Regions from separate parts of the Streptomyces sp. NPDC037054 genome, predicted to be linked through region 1. Evidence: riboswitches for the same ligand, from Rfam matches in the RefSeq annotation. Region 1 holds a riboswitch; each other region holds the start of a gene.
What was found. Region 1 has a riboswitch for cyclic di-AMP ahead of ACZ7D7_RS04355 (transglycosylase SLT domain-containing protein). Riboswitches for the same ligand answer to the same signal wherever they lie in the genome.
Positions count from the first base shown of each region.

Region 1 (7,508 bases):
GGCTGCGCCCGCCGGGTGCGACGGCGCCGGTGGTCAGGTAGGCGGTCGCGGGCAGGCCGCGCTCGGCGAGCGCCTCGGCGGTGGGCCCCGGCAGGTCGGCGAAGCCGTCGTCGAAGGTGAGCACGACGGGCCGGGGCGGCAGGGCCGCGCGTCCGGCCAGGTGGTCGGCGACCGCGCCGACGGTGACCGGCGTACGGCCGCTGTCGCGCACGGCGTCGAGATGCGAGGCGAACACCCTCGGGGTGACGGTGAATTCGGCGATCCACGCGGGCGGATCGTCCATCACGGCGTGATACAGGAACACGGGGATCACCACGTCAGCCCACCCCTCTCGGCGCCGTGCGCAGGGCACGCCGGGCGCGCAGGTAGCCGAGCGGTCCGTACAGCATGCCCCTGCGCTGGAGCCGGGACAGGCGACGCGGCCACGGGTGCGTACGCACGCCGTACCCGCCCGGCGACCGGTCGCGGGCCTCCGTGCCGCCCCGTACGGCGGTCAGCGCACGCGCGTGGGCGAGACCGCGCGGCAGCCGGGCGAGGAACGCGGGCAGCAGCGCGGGGCGGTTGACCAGGAGCGCCGTGAGGTAGGCGGTGAGGCCGGCGCCGTAGCCGTACGCCTGGGTCTCCAGGTCCCGCCAGGTCTCCCGGTGGTGGTGCCAGACGAGGGCCTGCGGGGCGTAGCGCAGGCGGTGTCCGGAGGCCAGGACGCGGACGAAGCCGTAGAGATCGTCACCGCCCCGGGCGTGGGTGCCGGCGCCGGTCGCCGGGTCGAAGCCGCCGACGGAGCGCAGCACTCCGGTGCGGAAGGCCATGTTGGCGCCGGAACCGAAGCGGCCCGCCGCGAACGGGAACAGCGGCTCGTCGGCGGGCGGTTCGGCGGGGTCGTACGTCCGTGGGGTGAAGCCCTTCGCGAAGCCGCCGTGGCTCTCCAGCAGCACCTGGGCGGGGGTCCGCAACCGGGCCGGCAGGATCAGGCCGGTGACGCAGCCGAGGCCCGGGTCGGCCGCGAACGGCCTGGTCAGCTCGGTCAGCCAGCGCGGATCGGCGACCACGTCGTCGTCCGTGAACGCGACGGCCTCCCCGTGCGCGGCGAGGAGACCGCGGTTGTGCGCGACCGCGAGTCCGGGCACCGGCTCGCACACGTACCGCACGCGCTCGCCGTACTTCCGCTCGACCAGCTCACGGGTCGCGGGTGTTACGGGCGCGTTGTCGACGACGACGATCTCGAAGCGGGGGTGGTCCTGGGCGAGGAGCGAGTCGAGCGCGCGGGCGAGCTGCCCGGAACGCTCGCGGGTGGCGACGACGACCGTCGTGAACGGCGGCGGCCCGGCGTCCGCCTTGCCCACTTCCACCGCTCTCCCCGCCTCGGCCGCCCTCAGCGCCTCCACCGCCCTCAGCACCTCGGCCGCCCCCAGCGCCTCCACCGCCCCCACCCCCTCCGGCACCCGCGTCAGTACCGTCCCGACCGGCCGTCCCTCCCGTCTGACCAGTACGAACACCTCGCCGTGGGTCAGCGGTGGGCCGCCCGGTGCCGGGTGCACGGAGACCCCGGCCGCCGTGACGTCCACCTGTGCCACCTGCACCGGCCCGACGCTCAGGAACCGCCGGATCTCCTCCCGCGTGCGAGCGCCGCGCCCCGTCCGTCCCGTACGTCTCATGCCGCCCTCCGCAGCCGCCCCGCGCCCCTCAGCGCCCGTGATGCCAGCGACGCCAGCCGCGGGTGGCCGCGTACGAAACCGTGGGCGCGGCGGACCGGTTCGCGGCTCAGCCAGTGGGCCGCCGCGCCCGGCCCCGGCCGGGTCGCCGCGCCCTCGTACACGGGACGTTCGCCGGTCTTCAGCGCGTCCTTGTACTCGGCCCGGCCGCGCCCCAGGTCGAGCAGGCCGATGCCCTCGGCCGCCGCGGCCTCGGCCATCCGCAGGTGCAGCACCAGACCCGGTGAGTACTTCGCGAACCCGGGGTCGTACGCCGGGAACCAGCAGGACAGCACCGTCGCCGAGCGCAGCCCGAAGTGGGCGGCCACCGGGCGCCCGGCGGCGTACAGCACGGAGAGCGTCCCGGTGCACTGCGCAGCGCGCGTCCCCGCGAGCCGGGCCACGAGCCGGGTGATCCACTCCTGCGCGAACCGGTCGCGCCGGCCCGTCCGGCGGTACTGGGCCGACTTCCACGCCATGAGGGTGCGCAGCGCGGCGGGGTCGCGCTCGTCGAACACGAACCGCAGGTCGCCGGCCTGCCGGCCGAGCCTGCGCTCCTTGGCGAGCGTGGTCTTGAGGAACTTCGGCGACTGGGCGCGCAAGCCGGACTCGTAGCTCTCGTAACCCTTTCCGACGTCGACGACGAAGGTAGGGTGCTCCTCGGCCGCGTACGGGAGGAAGAGGTGCTGCTCCGCCTCCAGGTTGTCGAAGGCGAGGCTGGACACCGAGCAGGCGCGCAGCAGTTCGGCGGTGGCGAGCCGGAGGCCGGGTCGCAGTACCGCGCCCTGGCAGTCCGAGACGCCGAGTCCGATCGCGCGGCCCTGCCCGAGCCGTCCGCGCTCGTGGGGCAGGAAGCCGACGGCCTCGCGCCCCTCGTACACGACGGCGACGCGGGCCCGCGGGCGCACGTGGCCCACGGCGTCGGTGAACTCCGGTTCCATGAACGGGTTGCGCGGTGCCCGCGCGGCGGCGCGCAGCTCGCGCCAGCGTTCCCGGTCGGCCTCGCCCAGCGCCTCGGGCGTCAGCACACGTACGCGTCGTCCACCGCTCAACTCGACCCCCCGATCAAGTCCCCCCTGGACACATGGAAGGTACCGCCCAATGCGGCCCCGAGGGTAGGTAGCGGAGCATGGTGCCGCGAACCGGCGCCAAGCCGCCGAACCGGACGCTTCGCGCGCCCCAGGGGCGGCGGGACCGTGGCCGCGCCGCGCCGAACAGGACCGATCAGCCGGTGAGCTGCCGCGCTCACAAACGGCTGGCGAAGATCAGAAACGGCGGGTCGGGATCAGAAACGGCGGGTGGGGAAACCGCGGTGAAGGGACGGCGCGCGTTGTCCGTATTCTCTGATCATGCCCGCACCCCTCGCGTACTCCCTTATCGCCACCGACCTGGACGGAACGCTTCTGCGTGGTGACGACACCATCTCCGACCGGTCCCGCGCCGCGCTCGCGCGGGCGGCCGGGGCCGGCGCCCGGCACCTCGTCGTGACCGGGCGCCCGGCACCCCGGGTGCGGCCGCTGCTCGCCGACCTCGGCAGCACGGGGCTCGCGGTGTGCGGGCAGGGCGCGCAGGTGTACGACGCCGCCACGGACCGCCTGCTGTGGTCGGTCACCCTGGACCGGGAGCTGGCCGAGACGGCGCTCGGCAAGATCGAGGCCGAGGTGGGCGAGGTGTACGCGGCCGTCGACCAGGACGGCGTGGACGGGCTCACGCTGATAGAGCCGGGCTATCTGATGCCGCACCCCACCCTGCCGGCCGTGCGCGTCGACCGGCGCGAGGACCTGTGGGCGGCGCCGATCAGCAAGGTGCTGCTGCGCCACCACGGCCTGTCGGACGACGAGTTGGCGGCGACGGCCCGCGGGGTGATCGGCTCCCTCGCGACGGTGACGATGTCCGGGCCGGGCACCGTGGAGCTCCAGCCGTGCGGCATCACCAAGGCGACCGGTCTCGCCCTGGCCGCCGAGCACCTCGGGCTGGGCGCCGACCGGACGATCGCCTTCGGGGACATGCCCAACGACATCCCGATGTTCGACTGGGCCGCGCACGGCGTCGCCATGGCCAACGCGCACCCCGAACTGAGGGCGGTCGCGGACGAGATCACGCTGTCGAACGAGGACGACGGCGTCGCCGTCGTCCTCGAACGCGTGTTTCCGGCGTCCGGCGGGCCGGCTCAGTAGGCCCCGAAGACGTTGTCGATGGAGCCGTACCGCTGGGCCGCGTAGTTGCAGGCGGCGGTGATGTTCGCGACCGGGTCGTACGGGTCGAGCGAGGTGCCCGGCACGTGGTACGCCTGGAACGTCGGGTCGATCACCTGGAGCAGGCCCTTGGACGGGGTGCCGGCGGCGGCGTTGGAGTCCCAGTTGTTGATGGCGTACGGGTTGCCCGAGGACTCCCGCATGATGTTGCGGTGGATCCCCTCGTAGGAGCCGGGGATGCCGCGCTCCGCCATGACGGCGAGCGACTGGCGGATCCAGCCGTCGAGGTTGTCCGGGTACGTCGTCGCGGCGGTCGCCGAGGTCGTGGTGTGGGCGGACGCGCCGGTCGCGCCGACCAGCGGGAGCGCGAGCACGGCGACGCCGGTTCCGGCGACGGCGAGCTTGCGGACGAGGCTGCGGTTCCCGGCGCGGCGGGACTGACCGAATGCAGGCATGACGAATTCCTCTCCTACGCCTGCGAGGTGAGCTGTCGGGTTCGGGCGGGAGGTGCCCGGCCGCCCGTGAGGCACGGCTTCACCCCGAGCCGTTCCAGTCTTGTGACCGGCCCGGCGTCCTACCTGGGTCCCCCGCTCCTGCCGTACGAGTGGGTTCGTCGTCGGTGGTGCGGGCGGTGGCAGGATTCGGCGTCCGCCCGACAGGCCGGGAACGTATGCGAGGGCACATGTCGGGAACAAGTGGCGAGATCACAGAACGCCCCGGTTGACCTTGGTGTGGTGCGTATGGGGTACTTGATCCTTTGCGATCGCCACGGCTCAACTCGCTTGCGCGAGGCGCGGATACGGGCCTCGGGGGAGTGCGGTGTCCGGCGGGGGGAACGCGTGATTCAACTCACGGGTAAAGGTCTCGAAGGCATTTAGGGCCAAGGTGGATCGAGGTGTCAAGCACGGCAAAACGGGCGCCGGGGGGAGTGTGTGCGCCGAAGGGGTGGCGGTCCGCTCCGGCGGAGTCGGTTGCCCGCGTCGGCGGGCGCATTGCCGGACGATTCGTTTCGAGTCGTACATAACGGCTATGTCATTGCGTATCGAGTGATCGAGAATATGCGCGTCGTGATCCGATACCTGGTGGCCTGGACGGGTGGGCGCTGGCGGTGATCGAAACGTGACCGGATACGCTGACTTGAGTGATGGCAGTGACCTATCGACAAACAGGTAATCGCCAGTAGGCGCCAGCAGACAGGAGACCTTCGTGACCGTCGTCGGGCCGTTCGGGCTGAGCGTGCGGGACCAGGCTCTGGAGGCCGATGTCCAGGCCGGTTTGAGGGCTGTCGAAGAAGGGTTGCTCGAAGCAACCAAGAGCGAGGTGCCGTTCATCACCGAGGCCGCCCAGCACCTGGTGCGGGCGGGCGGCAAGCGTTTCCGTCCGCTGCTCGTGATGCTCTCCGCGCAGTTCGGCGACCCGTACGCGCCCGGGATCGTGCCGTCGGCCGTCGTCGTCGAGCTGACCCACCTGGCGACGCTGTACCACGACGACGTGATGGACGAGGCCGACGTGCGGCGCGGGGTGCCCAGCGCGAACACCCGCTGGGGCAACTCGGTGGCCGTCCTCACCGGAGACTTCCTGTTCGCCCGCGCCTCACAGATCCTCGCCGACCTCGGACCCGAGGCGGTGCGCGTGCAGGCCCTCGCGTTCGAGCGGCTGGTCACCGGACAGATCCTGGAGACGGCCGGACCGCAGGACGGCCGTGACCCGGTCGAGCACTACCTGGACGTGCTCGGCGGCAAGACGGGCTCGCTGGTGGCCGTCTCGTGCCGGTTCGGCGCGATGATGTCCGGCGCCGACGAGCAGGTCGTGGACGTCCTCACGCAGTACGGCGAGCGGCTCGGGGTCGCCTTCCAGCTCGCGGACGACGTGCTCGACATCGCCTCCGACTCCACCGAGTCCGGCAAGACGCCCGGCACCGACCTGCGCGAGGGCATCGCGACGCTGCCGGTGCTGCGGCTGCGCGAGCGGGCCGCGCGGCTCGGCCTCGCCGACGACCTCGCGCTGTGCGAGCTGCTGGACGGCGACCTGACCGACGACGTCCGCCACCAGCGGGCGCTGCGCGAGCTGCGGGCGCACCCGGCGCTGGAGCAGGCCCGCCGGGACACCGTCCGCTACGCGGAGGAGGCGCGCGCCGCGCTGGCCCCGCTGCGGGAGTGCGACGCCAAGGTGGCCCTCATGCAACTGTGCGACGCCGTGGTGCACCGCGCGGGCTGACCCGCGGCCCCCGCCGGGCGGCGTCGGCCGGCCCGCGCCCGGACCCGACCCCTACTGGTCGGGGGAGTCCCGGGGCCCACGTGTCATACCCCAGGTGTACGTGGAGTTGGGCCCCCGGGTTGACGCAACTCGGCGGCCGATTTGGTCAGATGGATGCCACGGACAACACCACTGCTCACCGATTCGGGTGACAATGGCGGCCCGGGGTGGGACCGGCGCGAGTACACGAGACGCGGGGACACGAGACGGACAGCCGCCGCCGACGACGGAGGTAAGGCACACATGGCACCGTACGCATCCGACGACACCACGACCGCAGGGGAGGCCGACGACCGAAGCGCGGGCCGGCGCAAGGCCGCGCGGTACGTCGTCCCGGTAGCGGTGATGGGGGTGGCGGCCGCGACCATCGGGCTCGTTCCCGCGCTCGCCGACTCCGGTGACCCCGACCTCCCGGAGATCACCGCCCAGCAGCTGATCGAGAAGATCGCGAAGTCGGACGTCCAGCAGCTGTCCGGCACCGTGAAGATCAGCACCGACCTCGGGCTCCCCGACCTCGGCGGGCTGGAGAACAGCCTGCTGTCGGGCGCCGGCCGCCCGGACGGCGGCAGCGGCTCGTCCGCCGACCCGTCCGCCCGGCTCACCGAGCTGGCGAACGGCACGCACACGCTGCGCGTCGCCGCCGACGGCCCGGACCGGCAGAAGCTCTCCCTGCTGGAGAACGCCGCCGAGTACAGCCTCATCCACAACGGCGAGGACGTCTGGGGCTACGACAGCGAGTCCAACGAGGTCTACCACGCCACCGCCGAGGACACCGGCCGCGGCGAGCGCGAGCACGAGGTCCCGGCCACGCCGAAGGACTTCGCCGAGGAGGCCCTGAAGGCCGTCGACGACACCACGTCCGTCACGGTCGACGGCACCGCCCAGGTCGCCGGCCGGGACGCGTACAAGCTGCTGATCGAGCCGAAGCAGTCCGGCTCCACGGTCGGCGCCGTCAGCGTCGCCGTGGACGCGAAGACCGGCATGCCGCTGAAGTTCACGCTGACCCCGGCCTCCGGCGGCGCCGCCGTCATGGACGCGGGCTTCACCAAGGTCAGCTTCGCCAGGCCGGCCGCGTCGACCTTCGACTTCACGCCGCCCAAGGGCGCCAAGGTCACCGAGGAGGACACGACCACCCACGCCCCCCGGCCGACGGGCAGGCCCGGCGCGGAGTTCGACAAGGAACTCGGCAAGGAACTCGGCAAGAAGCCCGAGGGCCTGAAGGTCATCGGCGAGGGCTGGAACGCGGTCGCCGCCTTCGACACCGGCGGCCAGGGCCTGCCGACCGGCTCCGAGGCCGGTGAGCTCGGCGCGTTCGGCGGCTTCCTGGACTCCCTCGGCGACAAGGTGAAGGGCGAGTTCGGCTCCG
Region 1 is NZ_JBVJSJ010000001.1:985,149-992,656, reverse strand. Features, by position in the region: gene ACZ7D7_RS04375 (polysaccharide deacetylase family protein) at 1-283, opposite strand, end outside; gene ACZ7D7_RS04370 (glycosyltransferase family 2 protein) at 318-1,655, opposite strand; gene ACZ7D7_RS04365 (GNAT family N-acetyltransferase) at 1,652-2,719, opposite strand; gene ACZ7D7_RS04360 (HAD family hydrolase) at 3,041-3,868, shown strand; gene ACZ7D7_RS04355 (transglycosylase SLT domain-containing protein) at 3,862-4,341, opposite strand; cyclic di-AMP (ydaO/yuaA leader) riboswitch at 4,346-4,512, opposite strand; gene ACZ7D7_RS04350 (polyprenyl synthetase family protein) at 5,093-6,103, shown strand; gene ACZ7D7_RS04345 (LolA family protein) at 6,386-7,508, shown strand, end outside.

Region 2 (7,508 bases), on a different contig from region 1:
GGCGGTGCTGCGCGACGGCACGCTGGCGGACGACTTCCTGATCCAGGAGTCGGCCGGCGCCGTCCACGTGCTGAACGCGCCCTCCCCGGCGGCCACGGCGTCCCTGCCGATCGGCCGCGAGGTGGCACGCCGCGCACTGGCCGCCCTGGACGACCGCTGACGGGCACCGCCCCGCACACCACGGGCGCCGCCGACGCCCACCACCCCCACGTCTCCGCGCGCCGAAAGCCACCCGCCGTCGCCCACGCCGCCCGGTGCGCGGGGTCACGTCCAGTCGCGGCAAGGCCAGCCCTTGGGCTCCCGGCAGCCGAAGGCATTTGCCGAAGGCCATCCCGCCGACGCCCGCCACGCCCACGTCTCCGCGCGCCGAAAGCCACCCGCCGCCGCCCACGGCGCGCGGTGCCCGGGGTCACGTCCGATCGCGGACGGGGTGGCCCCCGGGCTTCCGTAAAATCGACGTACTGTGTCTGACTCCGTGAACAGCCCCGAAGCCCCCCGGCCCACTCCCGAGGCCGCGCCCCGCCGTGCCCGGCCCAAGGGCGAGCCCCGGTTCCCGGACGGGCCGAAGGCCGACCCCGCCGGTTCGCACTTCGAGCGGCGGATCCGGAGCTTCCAGCCGCGCCGCAGCCGCGTCACCGCCGGCCAGGCGGACGCCCTGCAGCGGCTGTGGCCCAAGTGGGGCCTGGACATCGACGGGCGCGCCGTCATCGACCTCGCCGAGCTGTTCGGCAACGACAACCCCGTCGTCCTGGAGATCGGCTTCGGCATGGGCGAGGCCACGGCGCGGATGGCCGCCGCCGACCCGGACACCAACATCCTCGCCGTGGACGTCCACACCCCCGGCCAGGGCAACCTGCTCAACCTCGCCGACCAGAACGGCACGACCAACGTCCGGGTCGGCAACGGCGACGCGATCATCCTGCTCCGCGAGATGCTCGCCCCCGGCTCCCTCGCCGGGCTGCGCGTCTACTTCCCCGACCCCTGGCCGAAGAAGCGGCACCACAAGCGGCGCCTGATCCAGCCGGAGTTCCTGACGCTGGCCGCGTCCCGCATCAGGCCCGGCGGGATCGTGCACTGCGCCACCGACTGGGAGCCGTACGCGGAGCAGATGCTGGAGGTGCTCACCGCGCACCCCGACTTCGAGAACACCCGGCCCGATGGCGGTTTCGCGCCCCGCCCCGAGTTCCGGCCGCTGACCCGTTTCGAGGGCCAGGGACTGGACAAGGGACATGTCGTGAACGACCTGCTCTTCCGTCGCGTACAGCACGAAGACCGACTCCCCGCCGACGCCTGAGCCCGTCTCGTCCGGCGGGCGTCGCCCTCGACTCGTTAGGGTCCTTGCCGTGGCCACCTGTCCCCCGTACCCGGCGCCGCCCAGCGCTCCCACCGACGGCACCCTGCGGCACGCGCACTGGTGGCAGCGCAGGTGGGTGCGGTACGGCGCGCTGAGCGCGCTCCTCGCCATATCCGGACTCGTCATCCTCGCCCTGGTCCGCGAACAGACCGGCACGGAGGGCTTCCTGGTCGGCCTCGGCCTCGCCGTCCTGCCGGTGCCGCTGCTCATAGCCGCGTTCCGCTGGCTCGACCGGGTCGAGCCCGGCCCCTGGCGGAACCTGGTGTTCGCGTTCGCCTGGGGCGCCTGCGCGGCGGCGCTGATAGCGATCGTCGCCAACAGCTTCGCGACCCAATGGATAGCGACGGCGACCGCTGACCCGTCCGGCGCCGACACCCTCGGGGCGACCGTGATAGCGCCGGTCGTCGAGGAGAGCGCCAAGGCCGCCGCCGTCCTCCTCGTCTTCCTGTTCCGCAGACGGGACTTCACCGGCATCCTCGACGGCGTGGTGATAGCCGGGGTCACCGCCACCGGCTTCGCGTTCACCGAGAACATCCTCTATCTCGGCACCGCGTTCGGAACCGACCAGCTCACCGGCGACAGCGGCCTCGCCTCCGTCACCGCGGCGACCTTCTTCGTCCGCATCGTCATGTCGCCCTTCGCGCACCCGCTGTTCACGGTCCTCACCGGCATCGGCTTCGGCATGACCGCGCTGTCGGGCGACCGGCGGATGCCGCGGCGCGTGGCGCCGCCGCTGGCCGGGCTGCTGCTCGCGATGGGCATGCACGCGTTCTGGAACGGCTCCACCACGTTCGGGCAGTTCGGGTTCATCGCCGTGTACGCCGCGTTCATGGTGCCCGCGTTCGGGCTTCTGACGTGGCTGGTGATCTGGACGCGGCAGCGGGAGCTGCGCACCGTGCGGACCGAGCTGCCGGCCTACGCGGTCGCGGGCTGGCTGACGCCGCCGGAGCCGTTCGCGCTGGGCTCGATGCGGGCCCGCCGGATCGCGCGGAAGTACGCGCGCAAGCACGCCGGGAAGGCGGCGGCGCGGGAGGTCGCCCAGTACGAGGCGTACGCGACGTCGCTGGCGTTCCTGCGGCACCGCGGGCGGCAGGGCAAGGCCGGCGCGGGCTTCGTGAACCGGGAGCGGGAGCTGCTGAACGAGCTGTGGGCCCGCCGGGACGCCGCACGCCCGGCCCTGGAGCACGCCGCCCGGGTCACGGCGCCGCCGATCCCGGTCCACCTGCCGCCGACGCCGTACGTGACGCCCTGGCCGACGCACGGCCCGCCGCCCCACGGCCCCACCCCGTACGGCCAGGCCGCCCACGGGCAGACGGCCTACGGACAGACGGGCCACGGGCAGACGCGCCACGGGCAGCCCCCGTACGGCCAACCGGCATACGGCCAACCCGCGTACGGCCAGCCGGCATACGGACAGCCCCCGCACGGACACCCCGCGCACGGACACCCCGCGCCTGGACAGGCGGCCTACGGCCAGGCCGCGTACGGCCAGGCCGCGTATGGCCAGGCCGCGTATGGCCAGGCCGCGCCGTATCCCGCGTACAACCCGTACCAGTCATAGGGACCGCACCGGCCGCACCGGCGCCGGGCGTTACTCCGACGCCCGTGTCAGCCGCGTCACCTCGTCGTCGGTGAGGGTCAGCTCCGCCACCCCCAGCAGGTCCGGGAGCTGTTCCACCGTGCGGGCGGAGGCGATCGGGGCGGCGACGGTCGGCTGCGCGGCGAGCCAGGCCAGCGCCACGGTGGCGACCGGCGCGTCGTGCGCGGCGGCGACCTCGTCGAGGGCGGCGAGCACCCGGCGCCCGCGCTCGGTCTCGAGGTGCTTGGCGGCGCCGCCCGCGCGCGGGCTGTCCACGGTCGTGCCGGGCCGGTACTTGCCGGTCAGGAAGCCGGAGGCCAGCGCGTAGTACGGCACGGCGGCGAGGCCGGCCCGCTCGGCGAGGTCGCGCAGGCCGCCCTCGTAGGTGTCGCGGGAGACCAGGTTGTAGTGGGGCTGGAGTGCCACATAGCGGGCGAGGCCCTCGCGGTCGGAGAACTCCAGGGAGGCCCGCAGCCGCTCGGGCGTGATGTTGGAGGCGGCGATGTGCCGGACCTTCCCGGCCCGCACCAGCTCGTCCAGGGCGCCGACGATCTCCTCGACCGGCACCTCGGGCTTGTCGAAGTGCGTGTAGTAGAGGTCGATGTGGTCGGTGCCGAGGCGGCGCAGGGAGGCGTCGGCGGCGGCCTTGATGTTGGCGGCGGTCAGGCCCTGGTAGTCGGGGTGCTGGCTGACCTTGGTGGCGACGACGACGTCGGAGCGGTTGCCGCGGGCCTTGAGCCACTTGCCGATGATGGTCTCGGACTCGCCGCCGCTGTTGCCGTCGGCCCACGCCGAGTAGGAGTCGGCGGTGTCGACGAAGTTACCGCCCGCCTCCGTGTAGGCGTCGAGGACGGCGAAGGACGCCGTCTCGTCGGCGGTCCAGCCGAAGACGTTGCCGCCGAGGGCGAGGGGGAAGACTTCGAGGTCGGACGAGCCGAGCTTGCGAAGAGTAGTCATGCCGTACGTCAACGGCCGTTGCGGGGGCGCCCATTCCGCACCGCCCGCAAAGATCGCGCAACGCCACGCGAACGCCGCGCGGGCACGCGTGACCGGCAGCCCTGACGTCGGGGGGTTGCCGCCAGGACCGCCGGGGTCGGGAGGGACGTGCGTCGGGGAGCTCCGCGTCAGAGACGCGTGGGGGCACCCCGCGTCATACGTGCGGGGAACCCCACGTCAGTCGTGCGGGAACTCCACGTCAGTCGTGCGTGAGGAGGAATCCCACGTCAGGGGTTGAGACCCTTGCTGCGCAGCCACGCCAGCGGGTCGATGCCGCCGTCGGCACCGTCCGGGTGGACCTCCATGTGGAGGTGGGCCCCGGTGACGTTGCCGGTGGCGCCGACGCGGCCGATGACGTCTCCGGTGGTGACCTTCTGGCCGACGCTGACGCTGATCGACGACTGGTGGCAGTACCAGATCTCCGTGCCGTCCTCGAGGGTGAGGATGGTGCGGTAGCCGTAGGAGCCGGCCCAGCCCGCCTCGGTGATGGTGCCCGTGTGGACCGCCTTGAGGAGCGTGCCGGTGGGCGCGGCGAAGTCGGCGCCGGTGTGGTACCCGGAGGACCACATCGCGCCGGCCTGCCCGAAGACGGAGCTGACGGTGTACGAGGAGGTCGGCAGCGTGTACTGGCGGGCCAGTTCGGCGAGCCGCTCGGCCTCGGCCTTCTTGCGGGCCTCCTCCTCGGCCTTCGCCTTGGCGGCGGCGGCCTTCTCCTCGGCCTCCTTCTCCGCCTTGGCGGCCGCCTCGGCAGCGGCCTTCGCGGCGGCTTCGGCGGCGGCCTCGGCGGCCTTGTCCTCGGCCTGGCTCTGCTGCTGCTCGGCCTGCGCCATGATCCGGGCCCGCAGCGCCTCGCCGGCGTCGGCGGTGCTCTGGTCGGCGGTGGCGGCCGAGGCGACGCCCACGCCGCTGAGCGGATTGGCGGTGCCCTCGGAGGTGTCGTCGTCCGAGATCAGGGAACCCACGTTGGGGAGGTCCGGCATGGAGATCGACACCGGCGGCTTGCCGGTCTGCGCGGTGGCCATGCCGCCCGCGCCGACGGCGGCTATGACGCCGACGCCGAGAACCGTGGAGCTGCGGGCGAGCCCGCCGCCGCGCTGCTTGGCGACGCGATGCCTGCCGCGTACCGGGCGGATGGACTCCTCGGTGGGGTTCCACTCCTCGAACGGGCCCTCGTCGCTGCGGTATTCGCCGTAGCCGAAGGTGTCTGCGGTGCGCTGGCTCGGCACGAACGGGGCCTCAGGGGCAGGCCGGTTGGACGCCACGTGGGCGTACTCCTTTCCTTCCTTCTCCGCCTACCGGGTTAGCTGACGGGTTCGGAGCAGGAAGGTCTCCTACGCGCGTATATCCGTCATGCTGCCACGAGGACCTACGCGCGATTCACCCCAGGGTGGTGGTTCCCCGGTTCCCTCGCGGGATTCGGCGCGTGAGCACGGAGCCGCCTTCTGTGACGGCTGGGACGACCGCGCTGCGTTATCGAACGTTAATAGACGCGGGGCGCGGATTCCAAGCTGTTCCTCTTGATCATTAACGATTTCCGCGCGGACGTACCTGTCACGACCGGTGAAAAACGGGCGAGTTGACCACCCCGCACACACCTTGCGCACGCAGCGTAAACACATCTCGGAAACTGATGGTGTGTCAGTTGTTATCGGAGGGGGACGAGTCCGTCACGGAGCGTGGGCGTCGTGGGCGGAAAACACCGAAGGCCGCGGGCGGAAACACCGAGGGCCGGAACCCTTTCGGATTCCGGCCCTTGACCTTCAGTAGCGGGGACAGGATTTGAACCTGCGACCTCTGGGTTATGAGCCCAGCGAGCTACCGAGCTGCTCCACCCCGCGTCGTTGTGACTCCAGTGTACGTCATCCGCGGAGCCCTCAGCACCACGGTTTGTTTGCGGGCCCGCATCATGGCTGTCCGGCGGGCTTCTCGCCCGGCTTCGCGGCGTGGGTCAGGTTCTCCCAGGCCACGGACAGATGGTCCGTCGCGGCGGACCGCGCCGTCCCGGCCGCGAGCCGGTGCGCCGCCGGGACGGAACCGCCGAGCCGGTCCTCCAGGTGGTGCAGGGCGACCTCCAGACCGGGCCCCAGGGAACCGCCCGCCCTCCCGGCGCCGCCGTTCCTGCCCCCGCCGCCGGCCCGCTCGCCGCACGGCCCGGCGGCCACGCGCTCGCCGAGCTGCTGACGTGCGTGCAGCGCGAGCGCGGCCGTCAGCCGGTCCTTGACCTCGTCGTACAGGTCGACGCCCTGGTGCCAGGCGGTCTCGGCGATGTGGGAGGTGGCGGCGATGCCACGGCCGACCTGCCCGAGGCCGCGGCAGGTGTCCCGCGTCACGCCCTTCTGCCCGGAGAAGTAGGCGGGCACGCGCGCCCGGAACCGCGTCAGGGCCCGGTCGAAGGCCTTGCGGTCCTCCAGGAACACGGCGATCGAGAGCTGCGCGTCGGTCATCACGAGGTCCTGACTGCCGCCGCCCCGCGGGGGGTTCCGGCTGACGGCGGGCAGGTGGACGCTGCGCAGCATGTCCTCGAAGCGCCGGACCCGCTCGGCGGGCCAGCCCGCGCCCGGCGTGTGCCGCACGATCTCCGCGGCCCGCGCCCACGTGGTGGCGGCCCACCCGGCGTCCTGGATGCCGTGCCCCTTCAGCCTGCCGGACCAGGCGTCCATGATCTCCCTGGCCTTGACGGCGTGCTGCCGCTTGCCGGTGACCGTGAACAGCAGGGCCTGCGTGTACGCGGCGATGGCGTCGGCGCGCTCCTCGGCGCATCCGCGGCCGGGCGTCCCGCCGGCGGCGCAGGTGACCGTCTCGTGGGGCCGGGGACGGTACTTGTAGGAGCCGTACTTGCTGTCCCGCATGCCGAGGTAGGCCTTCAGCCACGGCTGCCTGCCCGCGGTCACGTTCTCCCGTACGGCGGTCAGCTGGTCCTTGCCGACGAGGACGCCGGGGTGCGTGAAGTCGGCGTCGGCGGGCAGGGTGCGCGCCATGGCCCGGCCATCCGGCCCCTCGGTCCCGCAGGAGGCGAGGAGGGCGGCGGCGAGGGGAAGGGCGAGGAGTGCGGCCGTACGACGCCGCCGCGCCGCCGGTCCGACGGATTCGCCGCCGCGGCTCACGGAACGCCCCCGCCCGGCCGGCCTCGTGGACTCCCCCGGCCCCCTTCGCCCCTTCGACCTCACTGACCCCATCACGACTCCCTCCGCGTCACCGCGCGTGCCGGTTCACTGGCAGCGTGACGCGGTGGCATGCGGGGCGCAGGATCTGATGGGCCGAAGGGAGTCGGCCACGGCGTGCCGTCAGGCGGGCGGGTCCAGCAGATGCCGGTTGGGCGCCGTGGCCCGCTCCTCGTACTCGGGCAGCACGACGACGTCGACGCCCGCCGCCGCCAGCACGCCGCTGCCGTCGGCGCCCGTGACGAAGGTGTCCGGCTCCCGCCAGGCGGTCACCACACGGCGGACCCCGGCGTCGAGGATCAGGCGGGCGCAGGGCCGGGGCCGGGAGGCGCGGCGGGCGCAGGGTTCGAGGCTGCTGTAGACCGTCGCGGAGGCGAGCCTCGGATCGGCGGGGTCGAGCTTGGCGAGGGCGGCCTCC
Region 2 is NZ_JBVJSJ010000008.1:355,047-362,554, reverse strand. Features, by position in the region: gene lhgO (L-2-hydroxyglutarate oxidase) at 1-160, shown strand, start outside; gene trmB (tRNA (guanosine(46)-N7)-methyltransferase TrmB) at 464-1,294, shown strand; gene ACZ7D7_RS21690 (PrsW family intramembrane metalloprotease) at 1,344-2,915, shown strand; gene ACZ7D7_RS21685 (aldo/keto reductase) at 2,946-3,890, opposite strand; gene ACZ7D7_RS21680 (M23 family metallopeptidase) at 4,157-5,191, opposite strand; cyclic di-AMP (ydaO/yuaA leader) riboswitch at 5,204-5,361, opposite strand; tRNA gene ACZ7D7_RS21675 (tRNA-Met) at 5,694-5,767, opposite strand; gene ACZ7D7_RS21670 (alginate lyase family protein) at 5,834-7,033, opposite strand; gene ACZ7D7_RS21665 (dihydrofolate reductase family protein) at 7,214-7,508, opposite strand, start outside.
Region 2: it holds a riboswitch for cyclic di-AMP, as region 1 does, so the genes downstream of both, ACZ7D7_RS21680 (M23 family metallopeptidase) here and ACZ7D7_RS04355 (transglycosylase SLT domain-containing protein) in region 1, are expected to answer to the same signal.

Region 3 (7,508 bases), on a different contig from region 1:
CTCCAGCTCGATCCGGTCGTACCGGGTGAGCCGGCGCAGCGGCGTGTCGAGGATGTACTGCGTCTGCGTGTCGCTCAGCGAGAAGCGCTCGATCAGGCGCTGCTTGGCCTCGGCGGAGTTGTCGCTGGAGCGGATCAGCCGGATGACCTCGTCGATGTCGACCAGGGCCGTCAGGAGGCCCTCGACCAGGTGCAGCCGGTCGCGCTTCTTGCCGCGGCGGAACTCCGAGCGGCGCCGCACGACCTCGAAGCGGTGGTCGAGGTAGACCTCCAGCAGTTCCTTCAGACCCAGCGTGAGCGGCTGGCCGTCCACCAGCGCGACGTTGTTGATGCCGAAGGACTCCTCCATCGGCGTCAGCTTGTAGAGCTGCTCGAGGACCGCCTCCGGCACGAAGCCGTTCTTGATCTCGATGACCAGGCGCAGGCCGTGCTGGCGGTCGGTGAGGTCCTTGACGTCGGCGATGCCCTGGAGCTTCTTCGCGCCGACGAGGTCCTTGATCTTGGCGATGACCTTCTCGGGGCCGACCGCGAACGGCAGCTCCGTGACGACGAGACCCTTGCGGCGGGGCGTCACGTTCTCCACGGTGACCGTCGCGCGGATCTTGAACGTGCCGCGGCCGGTCTCGTAGGCGTCGCGGATGCCGGACAGGCCGACGATGCGGCCGCCGGTCGGCAGGTCCGGGCCCGGGACGTGCTTCATCAGGGCGTCGAGATCCGCGTTCGGGTGCCGGATCAGGTGGCGGGCCGCGGCGATGACCTCGCGCAGGTTGTGCGGCGGCATGTTCGTGGCCATGCCGACCGCGATGCCCGAGGCGCCGTTCACCAGGAGGTTCGGGAACGCGGCCGGCAGGGCGACCGGCTCCCGCTCCTGGCCGTCGTAGTTCGGCGCGAAGTCGACCGTGTCCTCGTCGATGGACTCGGTCATCAGGCTGGTCGCCTCGGTCATGCGGCACTCGGTGTACCGCATGGCGGCCGGCGGGTCGTCGTTGCCCAGCGAGCCGAAGTTGCCGTGGCCGTCGACCAGCGGGACGCGCATGGAGAAGGGCTGCGCCATGCGCACCAGCGCGTCGTAGATCGACGCGTCGCCGTGCGGGTGCAGCTTGCCCATCACCTCGCCGACGACGCGGGCGCACTTCACGTAACCCCGCTCGGGGCGCAGCCCCATCTCGTTCATCTGGTAGACGATGCGGCGGTGCACCGGCTTGAGGCCGTCGCGGGCGTCGGGCAGTGCGCGGGAGTAGATGACCGAGTACGCGTACTCGAGGAAGGAGCCCTGCATCTCGTCGACGACGTCGATGTCGAGGATCTTCTCCTCGTACGAGTCGTCGGGCGGCGGGGTCTTCGTACTACGGCGGGCCATCGCTGCCGGCTCCTTCTGATTTCCGGTCGTTCGCCTACGGGGCGCTCACGTCGCCCCTCCGGCTCACTCTTGCTGAAGCGTGAACGGACGGGTCTGACGCGGACCATTGTGGACCGCGGCACTGACAGCGACCGACCAGGACCCGAGACGGGGGCCCCGGCCCGGCGCTGCCCGCAGGTTACGCCCTCGCACGGGGGAACCCGCTTCTCGCTCTCGGCGTACGCGCTGCGGGAACTTCGCCGCGGGTCCGCACGCTTGCATACAGTGGCAGGACCGGCAGCATTCTGCGGTTTTCCATTGTTGTTCCGCGATCGAAGGGACGTACATGCCCATGGGTCACACGGCCACAGCCCAGGCAGGCTCCGGCGGCCTGACAGCGACCGAGCACCGCCTGGCCAACGGCCTGCGCGTGGTGCTCTCCGAGGACCATCTGACCCCGGTCGCGGCGGTGTGCCTCTGGTACGACGTCGGCTCGCGCCACGAAGTCAAGGGGCGCACCGGCCTGGCTCACCTTTTCGAGCACCTGATGTTCCAGGGCTCCGCCCAGGTCAAGGGCAACGGTCACTTCGAGCTGGTGCAGGGCGCGGGCGGCTCGCTCAACGGCACCACCAGTTTCGAGCGCACCAACTACTTCGAGACCATGCCCGCCCACCAGCTGGAGCTCGCCCTCTGGCTGGAGGCCGACCGCATGGGCTCCCTGCTGGCCGCCCTCGACGAGGAGTCGATGGAGAACCAGCGCGACGTCGTCAAGAACGAACGCCGCCAGCGCTACGACAACGTGCCGTACGGCACGGCGTTCGAGAAGCTGACCGCCCTCGCCTACCCCGAGGGCCACCCCTACCACCACACTCCGATCGGCTCCATGGCCGACCTGGACGCGGCGACGCTGGAGGACGCGCGCGCGTTCTTCCGGACCTACTACGCGCCCAACAACGCCGTGCTCTCGGTGGTCGGCGACATCGACCCGGAGCAGACGCTGGCCTGGATCGAGAAGTACTTCGGCTCCATCCCCGGGCACGACGGCAAGCCCGCCCCGCGCGACGGCACGCTGCCGGACGTCATGGGCGAGCAGCTGCGCGAGGTCGTCGAGGAGGAGGTCCCCGCGCGGGCGCTGATGGCGGCCTACCGCCTGCCGCAGGACGGCACACGCGCGTGCGACGCGGCCGACCTGGCGCTGACCGTCCTCGGCGGCGGTGAGTCGTCCCGCCTCTACAACCGCCTGGTGCGGCGCGACCGCACGGCCGTCGCGGCCGGCTTCGGCCTGCTGCGGCTCGCCGGGGCGCCCTCCCTGGGGTGGCTGGACGTGAAGACGTCCGGCGACGTGGAGGTGCCGGTCATCGAGACCGCGATCGACGAGGAGCTCGCCCGGTTCGCCGAGGAGGGCCCCACCGCCGAGGAAATGGAGCGCGCCCAGGCCCAGTTGGAGCGCGAGTGGCTGGACCGCCTCGGCACGGTCGCGGGCCGCGCCGACGAACTGTGCCGGTACGCGGTCCTGTTCGGCGACCCGCAGCTCGCCCTGACGGCCGTGCAGCGTGTCCTCGACGTGACCGCAGAGGAGGTCCAGGAGGTCGCCAAGGCCCGCCTGCGCCCCGACAACCGCGCGGTGCTCGTCTACGAGCCGACGGCGCCCGAAGCCGAAGCGGACGCCGACGGCTCCGACGCCACCTCCGACGCCACCGACGAGAACGAGGAGATGGCCAAGTGACCGACCTGGCCCCCATGGACTTCCACCCCCAGCCGCAGGGCGGCGAGCCCAAGCCGTGGGCGTTCCCGGCGCCCGAGCGCGGCACGCTCGACAACGGCCTCACGGTGCTCCGCTGCCACCGCCCCGGCCAGCAGGTCGTCGCCGTCGAGATCCTCCTGGACGCGCCCCTGGAGGCCGAGCCCGCCGGCCTGGACGGCGTCGCCACGATCATGGCGCGCGCCTTCTCCGAGGGCACCGACAAGCACTCCGCCGAGGAGTTCGCCGCCGAGCTGGAGCGCTGCGGCGCCACGCTCGACGCGCACGCCGACCACCCCGGCGTCCGCCTCAGCCTGGAGGTGCCCGCCTCCCGCATGGCCAAGGGCCTCGGCCTGATCGCCGACGCCCTCAGGGCGCCCGCGTTCGCCGACAGCGAGGTCGAGCGGCTCGTCCGCAACCGCCTCGACGAGATCCCGCACGAGCTGGCCAACCCGGCGCGGCGGGCCGCCAAGGAGCTGTCCAAGGAGCTGTTCCCGGCGGACTCGCGCATGTCGCGCCCTCGCCAGGGCACCGAGGACACGGTCGCCGCGGTCGACGCGGCGGCGGTGCGCGCCTTCTACGAGCGGCACGTCCGGCCCGCCACCGCCACGGCCGTGGTCGTCGGCGACCTCACCGGCACCGACCTGGATGCCCTGCTCGCGGATACGCTCGGCGCGTGGACCGGCTCCACGGCCGCCGCCCGCCCGGTGCCGCCGGTGACCGCCGACGACACCGGCCGCGTCGTGATCGTGGACCGGCCCGGCGCCGTCCAGACGCAGCTGCTCATCGGCCGCGTCGGCCCGGACCGCCACGACCGCGTGTGGCCGGCGCAGGTGCTCGGCACGTACTGCCTGGGCGGCACGCTCACCTCCCGCCTGGACCGCGTCCTGCGCGAGGAGAAGGGCTACACCTACGGTGTGCGGGCGTTCGCGCAGGTCCTGCGGTCCGCCCCGGACGGCTCGGGCGCCGCGATGCTCGCCATCAGCGGCTCCGTCGACACCCCGAACACCGGGCCGGCCCTCGCGGACCTGTGGACGGTGCTGCGCACGCTCGCCGCTCAGGGCCTCACCGACGCCGAACGCGACGTCGCCGTGCAGAACCTGGTGGGTGTCGCGCCGCTCAAGTACGAGACGGCGGCGGCCGTCGCGAGCACGCTGGCCGACCAGGTCGAGCAGCACCTGCCCGACGACTACCAGGCCACGCTGTACCGGCAGCTCGCCGCGACCGGCACCGTGGAGGCCACCGCGGCCGTCGTCAGCGCCTTCCCCGGCGACCGGCTCGTGACCGTCCTCGTGGGCGACGCGGCGCAGATCAAGGCGCCCGTCGAGGCCCTAGGCATCGGCGCGGTCAGCGTGGTCTCCGCGGAGTAGGACGCGCGCCGACGGCCCGTCAGAACCACGGGTGAACCAGGGGCCCCGGGGGCGGAAGCGCCACCGGGGCCCCTGTATGCCGGAATTGGTGAGGATTGGGGGAGAGACTGCCTGTCTGCCCTGTGGCATGCGCTACAAAAGGCCGGATCCGTTTGGGGATTGAAAGATGTCCCCTTTAGGTTCATCCGGGCTGTCCGTCAGGCAGTGCGCCGCACCCGCGGCACCGGACAGCCATCGCCGAGTCCCCGTACGGCGCGAGCCAGGGGAGCCGGGGACCCGCATCGCAGTCCCTGGGGTGAATCGGACGCCCGCGCGTGCCGCGAGGGGGTCCGTAGGAGACCTTCCTGCTCCGAACCCGTCAGCTAACCCGGTAGGCGAGAGGGAAGGAAAGGACAAGCCTCTACATGGCGTTCACGCGCGCCACCGGGAAGCACCGTCGTCCCAGCCGCATACAGCGCTCCACCGCCCGCGCGGCGGGTGTGGCGGCCCTCGCCGCCACCGGCGTCGTCGGCACCCTCACGGCCCCGGCGCTCGCCGCCGAACCGGCCGCCGAGCAGACCGGTCTCACCCCCGTCGTCGACATCGGCGACGCGATCGCCGAGCAGATCGACGCCCAGGTCGCGGCCCAGGAGCACGCCGCCGAGGTCGCGGAGGCGGAGCGCAAGGCCGCCGAGGCCGCCCGCGAGAGGGCCGCGCAGGCCGCCGAGGAGGCCGCCGAACGGGCCCGCGAGGCCAAGGAGCGCGCCGCCCGCGAGGCCGAGCGCAAGCGCCTCACCACGTACGTCTCGCCGATCGCCGGTTCGTACGTCTCCACCGGCTACAAGAGCGGCGGCGCCGTCTGGTCCTCCGGCAGCCACACCGGCGTCGACTTCCACGCCGCGAGCGGCACGCCCGTCCGTGCGGTCGGCATGGGCACCGTCGTCGAGGCCGGCTGGGGCGGCGCGTACGGCAACCAGATCGTCATCCGGATGAACGACGGCACGTACACCCAGTACGGCCACCTGTCGTCCATCGGCGTCTCGGTCGGCCAGCAGGTCACGCCCGGCACGCAGATCGGCCTGTCCGGCGCGACCGGCAACGTCACCGGCGCGCACCTGCACTTCGAGGCCCGGATGTCACAGGAGTACGGCTCCGACATCGACCCCGTCGCCTACCTGCGCTCCCACGGCGTCGGCGTCTGACGCGACCGAAGCCCGGGAACGTCTCCCGCCCGGCCCCGGCCCACCGGCCGGGGCTTTCGGCGTTTCGGGCCGCCCCGCACGCAAAAAGTGTCCATGGATTTCTGCCTGCCGTCGGAAATTCCGGCTCATTGCAATAGAGTCACGGAACACGCGTCCATCGTCGGCGTTTCACGGGGATTAAGGCGGAGGTCGGTCATGCGTATTCCGGCGCACTCGGTGTGCACGGCGATCCGGGACGACATCGTCGCGGGTGTCTACGAGCGCGGCAGCCGGCTCACCGAGGAACTCCTCGCCCGCCGCTACGGCGTCTCACGCGTCCCCGTCCGGGAGGCGCTGCGCACCCTGGAGGCCGAGGGGTTCGTGGTGACCCGGCGGCACGCGGGCGCGTGCGTGGCCGAACCGACCGAGCAGGAGGCCGCCGACCTGCTGGAGATGCGGCTGCTGCTGGAGCCGCTCGGCGCCTCCCGGGCCGCCCAGCGGCGCACCGAGGCCCACCTGAAGGTGCTGCGCGGCCTGGTCCGGCTCGGCCAGGAGCGCGCCCGGCGCGGCAACAGCGACGACCTGCGCTCCCTGGGCGGCTGGTTCCACGAGACGCTCGCCCAGGCGGCCGGCAGCCAGGCGCTGGGCTCGATGCTGACCCAGCTGCGCCACAAGATCGCGTGGATGTACGCGGTGGAGGCGTCCGCGAACCCGGCGGACTCCTGGGCGGAGCACGGCGCGATCGTCGACGCCGTGGCCCGCGGCGACAGCGAGCGCGCGCGTGCCGTCACCGCGCTGCACACCGAGCGCTCCGCCGCCGCGCACCGGCTGCGGTTCGGGTCCCGGGGCGAGCGCCCGGACCGTGTGAGGAACTCGCAACATTCCGTAAACACACCGAGCCTGCGGCATTAACACGAGCGCCGTATACAAAGAAGAGATATTCAGCGAGGGCTATTCGGCGTGCCCTTTTTCTCGCGCGGCGTGAATTCCCTGTCGCGCTGCTTTCGCATGCCCGCATCCGCGCCGCGGAAAACAACAGAACCGCGCCCCGCCGAAAAGGCGGGGGCGCGGTTCCGTCGTTGTCGTCGCCCGGTGGCTCAGACGGTCTCGGGAAGCTCCTCGAGTCCCTCGGCGACCAGCTTCGCCAGACGGTCGAGGGCGGCGTCGGCGCCCTCGGCGTCGGACGCCAGCACGATCTCCTCGCCGCCCTGGGCGCCGAGACCGAGGACGGCCAGCATGGACGCCGCGTTGACGGGGTCGCCCCCGGCCTTGGCGATCGTCACCGGGACGCCTGCGGCCGTGGCGGCTCGGACGAAGATGGAGGCGGGGCGGGCGTGGAGACCCTCGGCCCAGCCGACGTTGACGCGGCGCTCAGCCATGTGATGCTGCCCTTCAGGTGTTCAGGGTTGTCTAGACCAGTTTCCCACATCGGCTCCGGACCGCGGCCTCGGTCCGGTGTGCCGTCATTGTCCACGTCCTCGACGTGGCGGCTGTTCCTCCACAGACTGCCTCGCGCCGTTGTCGTACGCGAGCCGTACTCTGGGGCCCATGCAGACCTCGTCGGACCGGCACGAGTACCCCGCCCACTGGGAGGCGGACGTGGTGCTGCGCGACGGCGGCACGGCGCGCGTCCGGCCCATCACCGTCGACGACGCCGAGCGCCTGGTGAGCTTCTACGAGCAGGTCTCCGACGAGTCGAAGTACTACCGCTTCTTCGCGCCCTACCCGCGCCTGTCCGCGAAGGACGTCCACCGCTTCACGCACCACGACTTCGTGGACCGGGTGGGACTCGCGGCCACGGTGGGCGGCGAGTTCATCGCCACCGTACGCTACGACCGCATCGGCACCGACGGCACACCCGCCTCGGCCCCCGCCGACGAGGCCGAGGTCGCCTTCCTC
Region 3 is NZ_JBVJSJ010000011.1:178,879-186,386, forward strand. Features, by position in the region: gene ACZ7D7_RS25295 (DNA gyrase/topoisomerase IV subunit A) at 1-1,359, opposite strand, end outside; gene ACZ7D7_RS25300 (M16 family metallopeptidase) at 1,685-3,064, shown strand; gene ACZ7D7_RS25305 (M16 family metallopeptidase) at 3,061-4,449, shown strand; cyclic di-AMP (ydaO/yuaA leader) riboswitch at 4,675-4,841, shown strand; gene ACZ7D7_RS25310 (M23 family metallopeptidase) at 4,854-5,630, shown strand; gene ACZ7D7_RS25315 (GntR family transcriptional regulator) at 5,826-6,521, shown strand; gene ACZ7D7_RS25320 (HPr family phosphocarrier protein) at 6,707-6,988, opposite strand; gene ACZ7D7_RS25325 (bifunctional acetate--CoA ligase family protein/GNAT family N-acetyltransferase) at 7,158-7,508, shown strand, end outside.
Region 3: it holds a riboswitch for cyclic di-AMP, as region 1 does, so the genes downstream of both, ACZ7D7_RS25310 (M23 family metallopeptidase) here and ACZ7D7_RS04355 (transglycosylase SLT domain-containing protein) in region 1, are expected to answer to the same signal.

Region 4 (7,508 bases), on a different contig from region 1:
CCCGCGGGCGCGGTACGTCCCGCTGGGCGGCGCCAAGGGCGGCATCGACTGCGACCCCCGGGACCCCGAGGCGTACGGGCTGCTGGTGCGCTACCTGCGGGCGGTGCGGCCGTACGTGGAGTGCTGCTGGACCACGGGTGAGGACCTCGGGCTCAGCCAGGACACGGTGGACCGGGCGGCCGTCGAGGCCGGGCTCGTCTCGTCGGTGCAGGCGGTGTACCCGCTGCTGGACGACGAGTCGGCCGCCCGGCGCCGGCTCGCGGACGCCTTCGCCGTGGAGGTGGACGGCATCGGGCTCGGCGAGCTGGTCGGCGGCTGCGGGGTCGCCGAGGCCACGCTCACCGCGCTGGACCGGGCGGGAGTGCCGTACGCCGGTACCCGTGTCGCGTTGCAGGGGCTCGGCACGATGGGCGGGGCCACCGCCCGGTTCCTGGCGCGGGCGGGACTGACGGTGGTCGCGGTGGCCGACGTCAAGGGCACCATCGTCAACCCCGAAGGCCTCGACGTGGAGGCGCTGCTCGCCGCGCGGGACTCGCACGGCACGGTGGACCGCGGCGCGCTGCGGGCCCGCGACCGCGAACTGCCCCCGGACGCCTGGCTGTCCGCCGACGCGGAGGTACTGGTGCCGGCGGCGGTGTCGTACGCCGTGGACGTCTCCAACGAGGCGCGGATCACCGCCCGCCTCGTCGTCGAGGCGGCCAACATGCCCGTGCTGCCGGACGCGGAGGAACTGCTGGCCGCGCGCGGTGTGACCGTACTGCCGGACGTGGTGGTGAACTCCGGCACCAACGCCTGGTGGTGGTGGACGCTGTTCGGGGACATCGGCGCGGACCCGGACGAGGCGTTCGCGCGCGTGCGCCGCTCGATGCGGGACCTGGTGGACGGGGTGCTGGGCCGTGCGGCGGCAGACGCGACGAGTCCGCGGGCCGCCGCCCACGCCGTCGCCGAGGAGCGGCTGGAAGCGATCGCCGAGCGGTTCGGCTGGTACCGCTAGTGATGTGGCCGGGAAGGTCCGCCGGGTGGCCCGCGGCGTCCTGTGGTCCACGCGGGCCGCGCGCGAGCGGTGCGCCGCAGGGCGGAGCGTCTCCGGCACCCTGGGTGTACGCGGGCGGCGCGACGACGCGGCACGGTGCCGTGCCGGGCGGCGCGAGCCGGCGAACCCTCCCGGTCACAGCGCTAGGGTGACGTCGTGGCGAGAGTGCGGTTGGGCGTCGCGGAGCGGCGCGCCGAGATCATGCGGGCCGCCGTCGAGCAGATCGAGGCGCGCGGCGTGGTCGCCGTCCGGATCGCCGACGTGGCCGCCGCGCTCGGGGTGAGCAACGCCCTCGTGCTGTACCACTTCTCCTCGAAGGAGAAGCTGGTCGCCGCCGCCTTCGAGCACGCCGCCGAGGACGACCTCGCCCGGCTGCGCGCCCTGCTCGGCCGCCGCACGACGGCGCTGCGCCGACTGCGGGCCGTCGTGCGGTGGTACGCCCCGACCGGGCAGGCCAAGGGCTGGCGGCTGTGGATCGAGGGCTGGGCGGCGGCCCTGCGCGAGCCGGTGCTGCGCGAGGTGACGGGCGACCTGGACCGGCGTTGGAAGGCGGCGATCGCCGAGGTCATCGCGGAGGGCGTGACCGCGGGCGAGTTCCGCTGCGCCGACCCCGCGGGCGCGGCGCTGCGCCTCACCGCGCTGCTCGACGGGCTCGCCGTCCAGCTCACGTCCTACCCGGGCACGCTCTCCCCGGCCCGCGCCCAACAGTGGGCCGACGCGGCCCTCGCCCGCGAACTGGACCTCGCACCGGAGGAGTTGACGGCAGCGGAGCGCTGAGACGCCCACGGCGGTGACGGAGCGGTGTGACGCCAGCCGGGGTGACAGGGCGGCAGGACGTCCGCCGGGTCGACGCCCTCAGGGGGCAGCGCGGCCAGACACCCGCCGCGGTGACGGAGCGACGGGACACCCCGCCAGGGTGACGGGACGGTGGGACGCCCGCCGGACCGGCGGAGCGGCGAGACGCCCGTCCGAGTGGCCGCTCGTGCCGCCCCGCCACCGCCCTTTCCACGCGCACTGCCCCGCCGTCGCCCCCCTCAGGCCACCGGGGCGATCCGCATCCTGATGTCGTCCGGCGACAGCATGCCCTTGGCCGTCACATGGTCCCCGGAGGACTCGCCGCGCAGCCGGCGCCCGATCCACGGCACCAGGTACTCCCGCGCCCAGTGCACGTCGTCGCGCCGGATCTCCAGCGTGCCGCGCGGCGGCAGCGGCGGCCAGGGCTGCTCCGGGTCGGCCGGGATCTCCAGGCCGAGGACCTGGCCCGCGCGCAGCGCCACGCGGGTGTGCCCCTCCGGGGAGAGGTGCAGCCGGTCCGCGTCCCACGCCCTGCGGTCCTGGATGCTCTTCAGGGACCACAGGTCGAGCACGGGGCAGCCGTACCGGTCCGCGACGGCACGGACGTGACCGTTGTAGGTGGCGATCTTGCCGCGCAGGTGCCTGAGGACGGGCATGGTCCGGGTGTCGAAGCCGGTCGTCACCATCACGGTGCCCGCGACGGCGGTGAGCGCGGCGACCGCCCGCTCGAACCGCTCGGCCACCTCGTCGGGGTCGGTGCCGGGCCGCAGGATGTCGTTGCCCCCGGCGCAGAAGGAGACCAGGTCCGGGGCGAGTTCCACCGCCCTGGGGAGCTGGTCCGCGACGATCTGGTCGAGCAGTTTTCCGCGCACGGCGAGGTTGGTGTACTGGAAGTCGCCCTCGGGCCGCCGGTCGGCGAGCAGTACCGCGAAGCGGTCGGCCCAGCCGACGAACGCCCCGTCGGGGCCGGGGTCGCCCACGCCCTCGGTGAAGCTGTCCCCCACCGCCACGTACGACCCGATCACTGATCTGCTGTCATTCTTCGAATCGTCTGCCACATCGATCCATTTTTCACCGTCGAATGTGACCTACGCGACCGTAGGCAGGGGTTGACGGACGGTGAGATAAGCCACGCCTGAAGTCTTGGTCAACTCGGGAATAGACGGGGCGGGTTATGGGGCGGGTTCACGCGCCGGGAACGGGAACGGGAACGGGAACGCCGAAGGCCGGACCCGGGGATCGGGGTCCGGCCTTCGGCCGCGTGTCAGGCGGGTGGCCGCGCCGAGGGGCGGCCGGTGCGTCAGGCGCCGGGGGCGCCGTGCGAGCGCAGGTACGCCATCGGGTCCACGTCCGAGCCGTAGTCCGGCGTGGTCCGGATCTCGAAGTGCAGGTGCGGACCGGTCGAGTTGCCGGTCGAGCCGGAGAGGCCGACCTGCTGGCCCGCGGTCACGCTCTGACCGGCCGAGACCGACAGGGAGGACAGGTGGGCGTACTGGGCGTAGTGGCCGTCGCTGAGCTTGATGACGACCTGGTTGCCGTACGCGCCCGCCCAGCCGGCGGAGACGACGGTGCCGGCGCCGACGGCCTTCAGGGACGTGCCGGTCGGGACGACGAAGTCGACGCCGGTGTGGTAGCCGCTGGACCACATGCTGCCGGCGACCTTGTAGGCGGTGCCGACGCCGGAGCCGGAGACGGGGAGCGTGAAGCCGGAGGACTGCGCGGCCGGCGCCGCGGCGTTGGCCGACGGCGAGGCGGAGGAGTCGGAGGACGACGACTTCGACGCGGACGACTCGGAGGCGGACGACTTCGTCGACGAACCGGAAGAAGCAGACGAAGGCGACTCGGCCGACGGCTTGGCGGTGGTCGTCGCGGCCTTCTTGCCCAGGGCCAGCTTCTGGCCCGGGAGGATCAGCGAGGGGTCGCTTCCGACGGTCTCGCGGTTGTCCTCGTACAGCTTCTTCCAGCCGCCGCTGACATTCTGCTCGTCGGCGATCTTCGAAAGGTAGTCGCCGCCCTTGACAGTGTAGGTCCGCGGGGCGGAGTTCTTCGCGGCGCTCTTCTCGGGGGCCTTGTTCTGCGCCACCGGAAGGGACTGAACGGCCTTTTCGGAAACCGGCTGCGCGGGGGCGGCGTTGGCGCCGGTGGCCCCGAGAAGCGGAAGCGCGAGTGCGGCGCCGCCGGTTCCGGCGACGGCGATGGATCGGGTGAAACGCTGTGACTTCGTACGGCGGTGCTTACCCTTCGCGGGCATGGCGAATTCCTCTCCGGCGCCTACGAGGTGAGCTGTCGGGTTCGGGCTGGAGATGCCCGGCCGCGTCTGCTGCGCGACTTCACCCCAAGCCAGTTCCGGAGACCGGAACAGGCGGTTGTACCTGTGGGTCCCCCGCTCCTGCCGTACACGGGTCAGTGTGTGCGGGCTTCCGGGCGGCGGCAGGATTAGGCGTCCGTCCGGATCGGTGGCGAACGTAAGCGACCGGATGGCACGGGGACAAGCCCGGGAATGCCTGCGGACGCTTTACCGGCGGCCGTTCGGGACTTTTCCGGTCACCGAGCGTGGATTAAGGATCTTTCGCTCTTCTTCAATCCCCAGGAAATGCACCTGAATTACGTGAACATGGCGACAGCGGATCGTCACGATTATGACGCTGCTCACGCACCACACCCCATCTCCCTTGCTATCGGGGCGCGTTATACCCAAACACTCGATTCGGACTAATGACCCACTGGGCGACATAGAGGCTCACCGGCAAAAGGGTGCCCGATTTCATCCTGTTTGCAGCTGACGGGGGTGATGCGTCCCTCTCTTATGGCCCGGTGGGCGTGTCGTATCGTCGACACGTGCCCGTCGGTGAGCCGCGCCGTCGGGGCCGAGTGGGAGGAGCCCTCGTGACGCAGCAGGTCCCGTCGACCGAGCCCGAGCTGGCCGGAGTGCGCAACTTCCGTGACGTCGGCGGACTGCCGACCGTGGACGGCCGCCGGGTGCGGCACGGCGTGCTGTTCCGCAGCGGCCACCTCGCGCACGCGACGCAGGAGGACGCCGCCTTCCTCGCCTCCCTCGGCCTGCACACGATCTTCGACTTCCGCAACGCGGCCGACCAGAAGCTCGAGGGCCCGGACGTCGAGCTGCCGGGCGTGCGCAATGTGAACCTGCCGCTGAGCGACCCGGCCGACGGTGCCGAGTTCTGGAAGATGGTGCGCGACGGCGACCTCGACCAGCTGCGCGCGATCCTGTCGGACGGCAAGGGCGCGGACCGCATGATCGCCTCGTACCGGATGATCATCAAGGAGCGCACCGCGGAGCACTCCCGGGTGCTGCGGGCGCTCGCCGAGGACAGCGTCCCGGCTCTGATGCACTGCGCGGCGGGCAAGGACCGCGCGGGCCTGTCCGTCGCGGTGACCCTGCTGGCCGTGGGCGTCGAGCGGGACGCGATCGTCGAGGACTACCTGAAGTCCAACGCCAAGCACCGCCGCTACAAGGTGCGCCGCAGCGGCACGTCGGCCTCGGCCTACTCCCCCGAGGTCATGGAGCTGCTCAACCCCCTCTTCGACGCGCGCGCCGAGTACCTCACGGCGGCCTTCGAGACGATCGAGGAGACCTGGGGCGGCGTGGAGGCCTATCTGGAGCAGGGCCTCGGGGTCACACCCGAGACCCGGGAGCGGCTGCGCGAACGCCTCCTCGACTGACGTCCCGGCCGGGGCGGCGGCGGAGCTACTTGGCGCCGACCTCGAAGAGCAGCCAGACGAACGCGGCGAAGACGTGCCCCACGGCGATGTAGATGAACAGCCGCACCCACAGGGCGCGCGGGAACTTCTCCTCGATGTCGCTCATGGCGTCGCTCCGGTGATCGGGCCCAGGCACAGCGTGGCCGTGGGGCTCTGCAGCAGGGTGTGGACGAAGAGGAGCTCGACCCCGTCCGGGCCGTCCGCGGCGATGCGGTGCGGGGTCAGCGAGTCGAAGTGCGCGCTGTCCCCCGGGTCGAGCCGGTGCAGGGTGTCGCCGAGGCGCAGCCGCAGCCGGCCCTTGAGCACGTGCAGCCACTCCTCGCCGGGATGGACGCGCACGATGTCGCCCTGCGCCCCGTACGGCACGCGGACCCGCAGGGCCTGCATGCCGCGTCCGGGCGCCCCTGCCTGCCAGTACGTCCAGCCGCCCGCCGCCGTCGGCTCCATGTCGGCGGCCCGGACGACGGCGTCCCGTTCGGCGGCCCGCTCGCCGAGCAGCTCGGAGACCGTCGTACCGTAGATGCGGGCGAGGGCCAGCAGCATCGGCAGGGACGGCTGGCGCTGCCCCGTCTCCAGCCGGGACAGATGGGCGGGCGACAGGGCGGCGGCGCGGGCCGCGGCCTCCAGGGTGAGGCCCGCGCGGCGGCGCAGGGCGCGAAGCCGGGGCGCGACGAGCGGCCCCGCCTCGGGCGGCCCGTCCGGCGGGTCGGACTCGGGGTGGCTCATGCGTCCATTCAGCCCGAGCCTTGCCTCTCGGGCAAATTTCTTGCCTCAGAGGCAAAAGCCCCGGCGCGAGACCCTTGCGGTCGCCCGGCCGGGGCGGCGGCCGTCAGCGGTTGGCGATCGCCTGCTTCACCAGGGTCCTGCCGAAGTCCCAGATCAGCCCGCCGTCGTGCGCGTCGTCCATGACCGCGGTGAAGGCGTCGACGAACCGGTCGACCTCCCGCTCGCCGATGATCAGCGGCGGGATGAGCTTGATGACCTCCATGTGGTCGCCGGAGACCTGGGTGAGGATACGGTGCTTCTGGAGCAGCGGCACGACCACCATCTGCGCGAACAGTCCCTTGCGGGCGGCCTGGAGCATGGCCCACCGGCTGCGCAGCTTCAGCGAGCGCGGCCGGCCGAACTCGATGCCGATCATCAGGCCCCGGCCGCGGACGTCGGCGAGCATTTCATACCGGTCCACCAGTGCCGCCAGCCGGGACCTCAGCAGCTCGCCGGTGGTGCGGACGCCCGCCACGATCTGCTCGTTCTCCAGCACGGACAGTACGGCGAGGCCCGCCGCCATGGCCTGGGCGTTGGCCCCGAAGCTCGCCGAGTGGACCAGCACGCGGTCCATCGAGGAGTAGACCTTCTTGAAGATCCAGTCCTTGCCCAGCGTGGCACCGACCGGCACGTAGCCGCCGGACAGGGCCTTCGCCACGCACACCAGGTCCGGCTCGACGCCCTCCTCGTGCTGGTACGCGTAGAAGTCGCCGGTGCGGCCGAGGCCGGTCTGCACCTCGTCGGCGATGAGGAGTGCCTTGTGCCGGTGCAGCAGTTCCTGGGCGGCGCGCAGATGGCCGGGCGGCGCCTCGTGCACGCCCTTGCCCTGGATCGGCTCGACAACCAGCGCGGCGACGTCTCCCTTGCGCAACTCCCTTTCCAGCGCGTCGAGATCGCCGAGGGGCACGGCCGTGTCGGGCAGCAGCGGGGCGAAGCCGTCCCGGAAGCCGGCCTCGCCGTTCACCGACAGGGAGCCGGTGGTCAGGCCGTGGAAGGCGTGCTCGCAGTACAGCACGCGCGGCCTGCCGGTTGCGCAGCGGGCGAACTTCAGGGCGCCTTCGACGGCTTCGGTGCCGCTGTTGCCGAAGAAGACACGGTCCAGGTGCGGGCTGTGCGCCAGCAGCCGCTCGGCCAGGAGTCCGGGCAGGGGCTGGCAGTCGAACCGGGTGAGGTCGGCGAGGTCGAGGTCGAG
Region 4 is NZ_JBVJSJ010000006.1:180,793-188,300, reverse strand. Features, by position in the region: gene ACZ7D7_RS16540 (glutamate dehydrogenase) at 1-994, shown strand, start outside; gene ACZ7D7_RS16535 (TetR/AcrR family transcriptional regulator) at 1,190-1,810, shown strand; gene ACZ7D7_RS16530 (SGNH/GDSL hydrolase family protein) at 2,068-2,853, opposite strand; gene ACZ7D7_RS16525 (M23 family metallopeptidase) at 3,129-4,079, opposite strand; cyclic di-AMP (ydaO/yuaA leader) riboswitch at 4,082-4,247, opposite strand; gene ACZ7D7_RS16520 (tyrosine-protein phosphatase) at 4,715-5,512, shown strand; gene ACZ7D7_RS16515 (DUF6126 family protein) at 5,538-5,657, opposite strand; gene ACZ7D7_RS16510 (helix-turn-helix domain-containing protein) at 5,654-6,277, opposite strand; gene ACZ7D7_RS16505 (aspartate aminotransferase family protein) at 6,381-7,508, opposite strand, start outside.
Region 4: it holds a riboswitch for cyclic di-AMP, as region 1 does, so the genes downstream of both, ACZ7D7_RS16525 (M23 family metallopeptidase) here and ACZ7D7_RS04355 (transglycosylase SLT domain-containing protein) in region 1, are expected to answer to the same signal.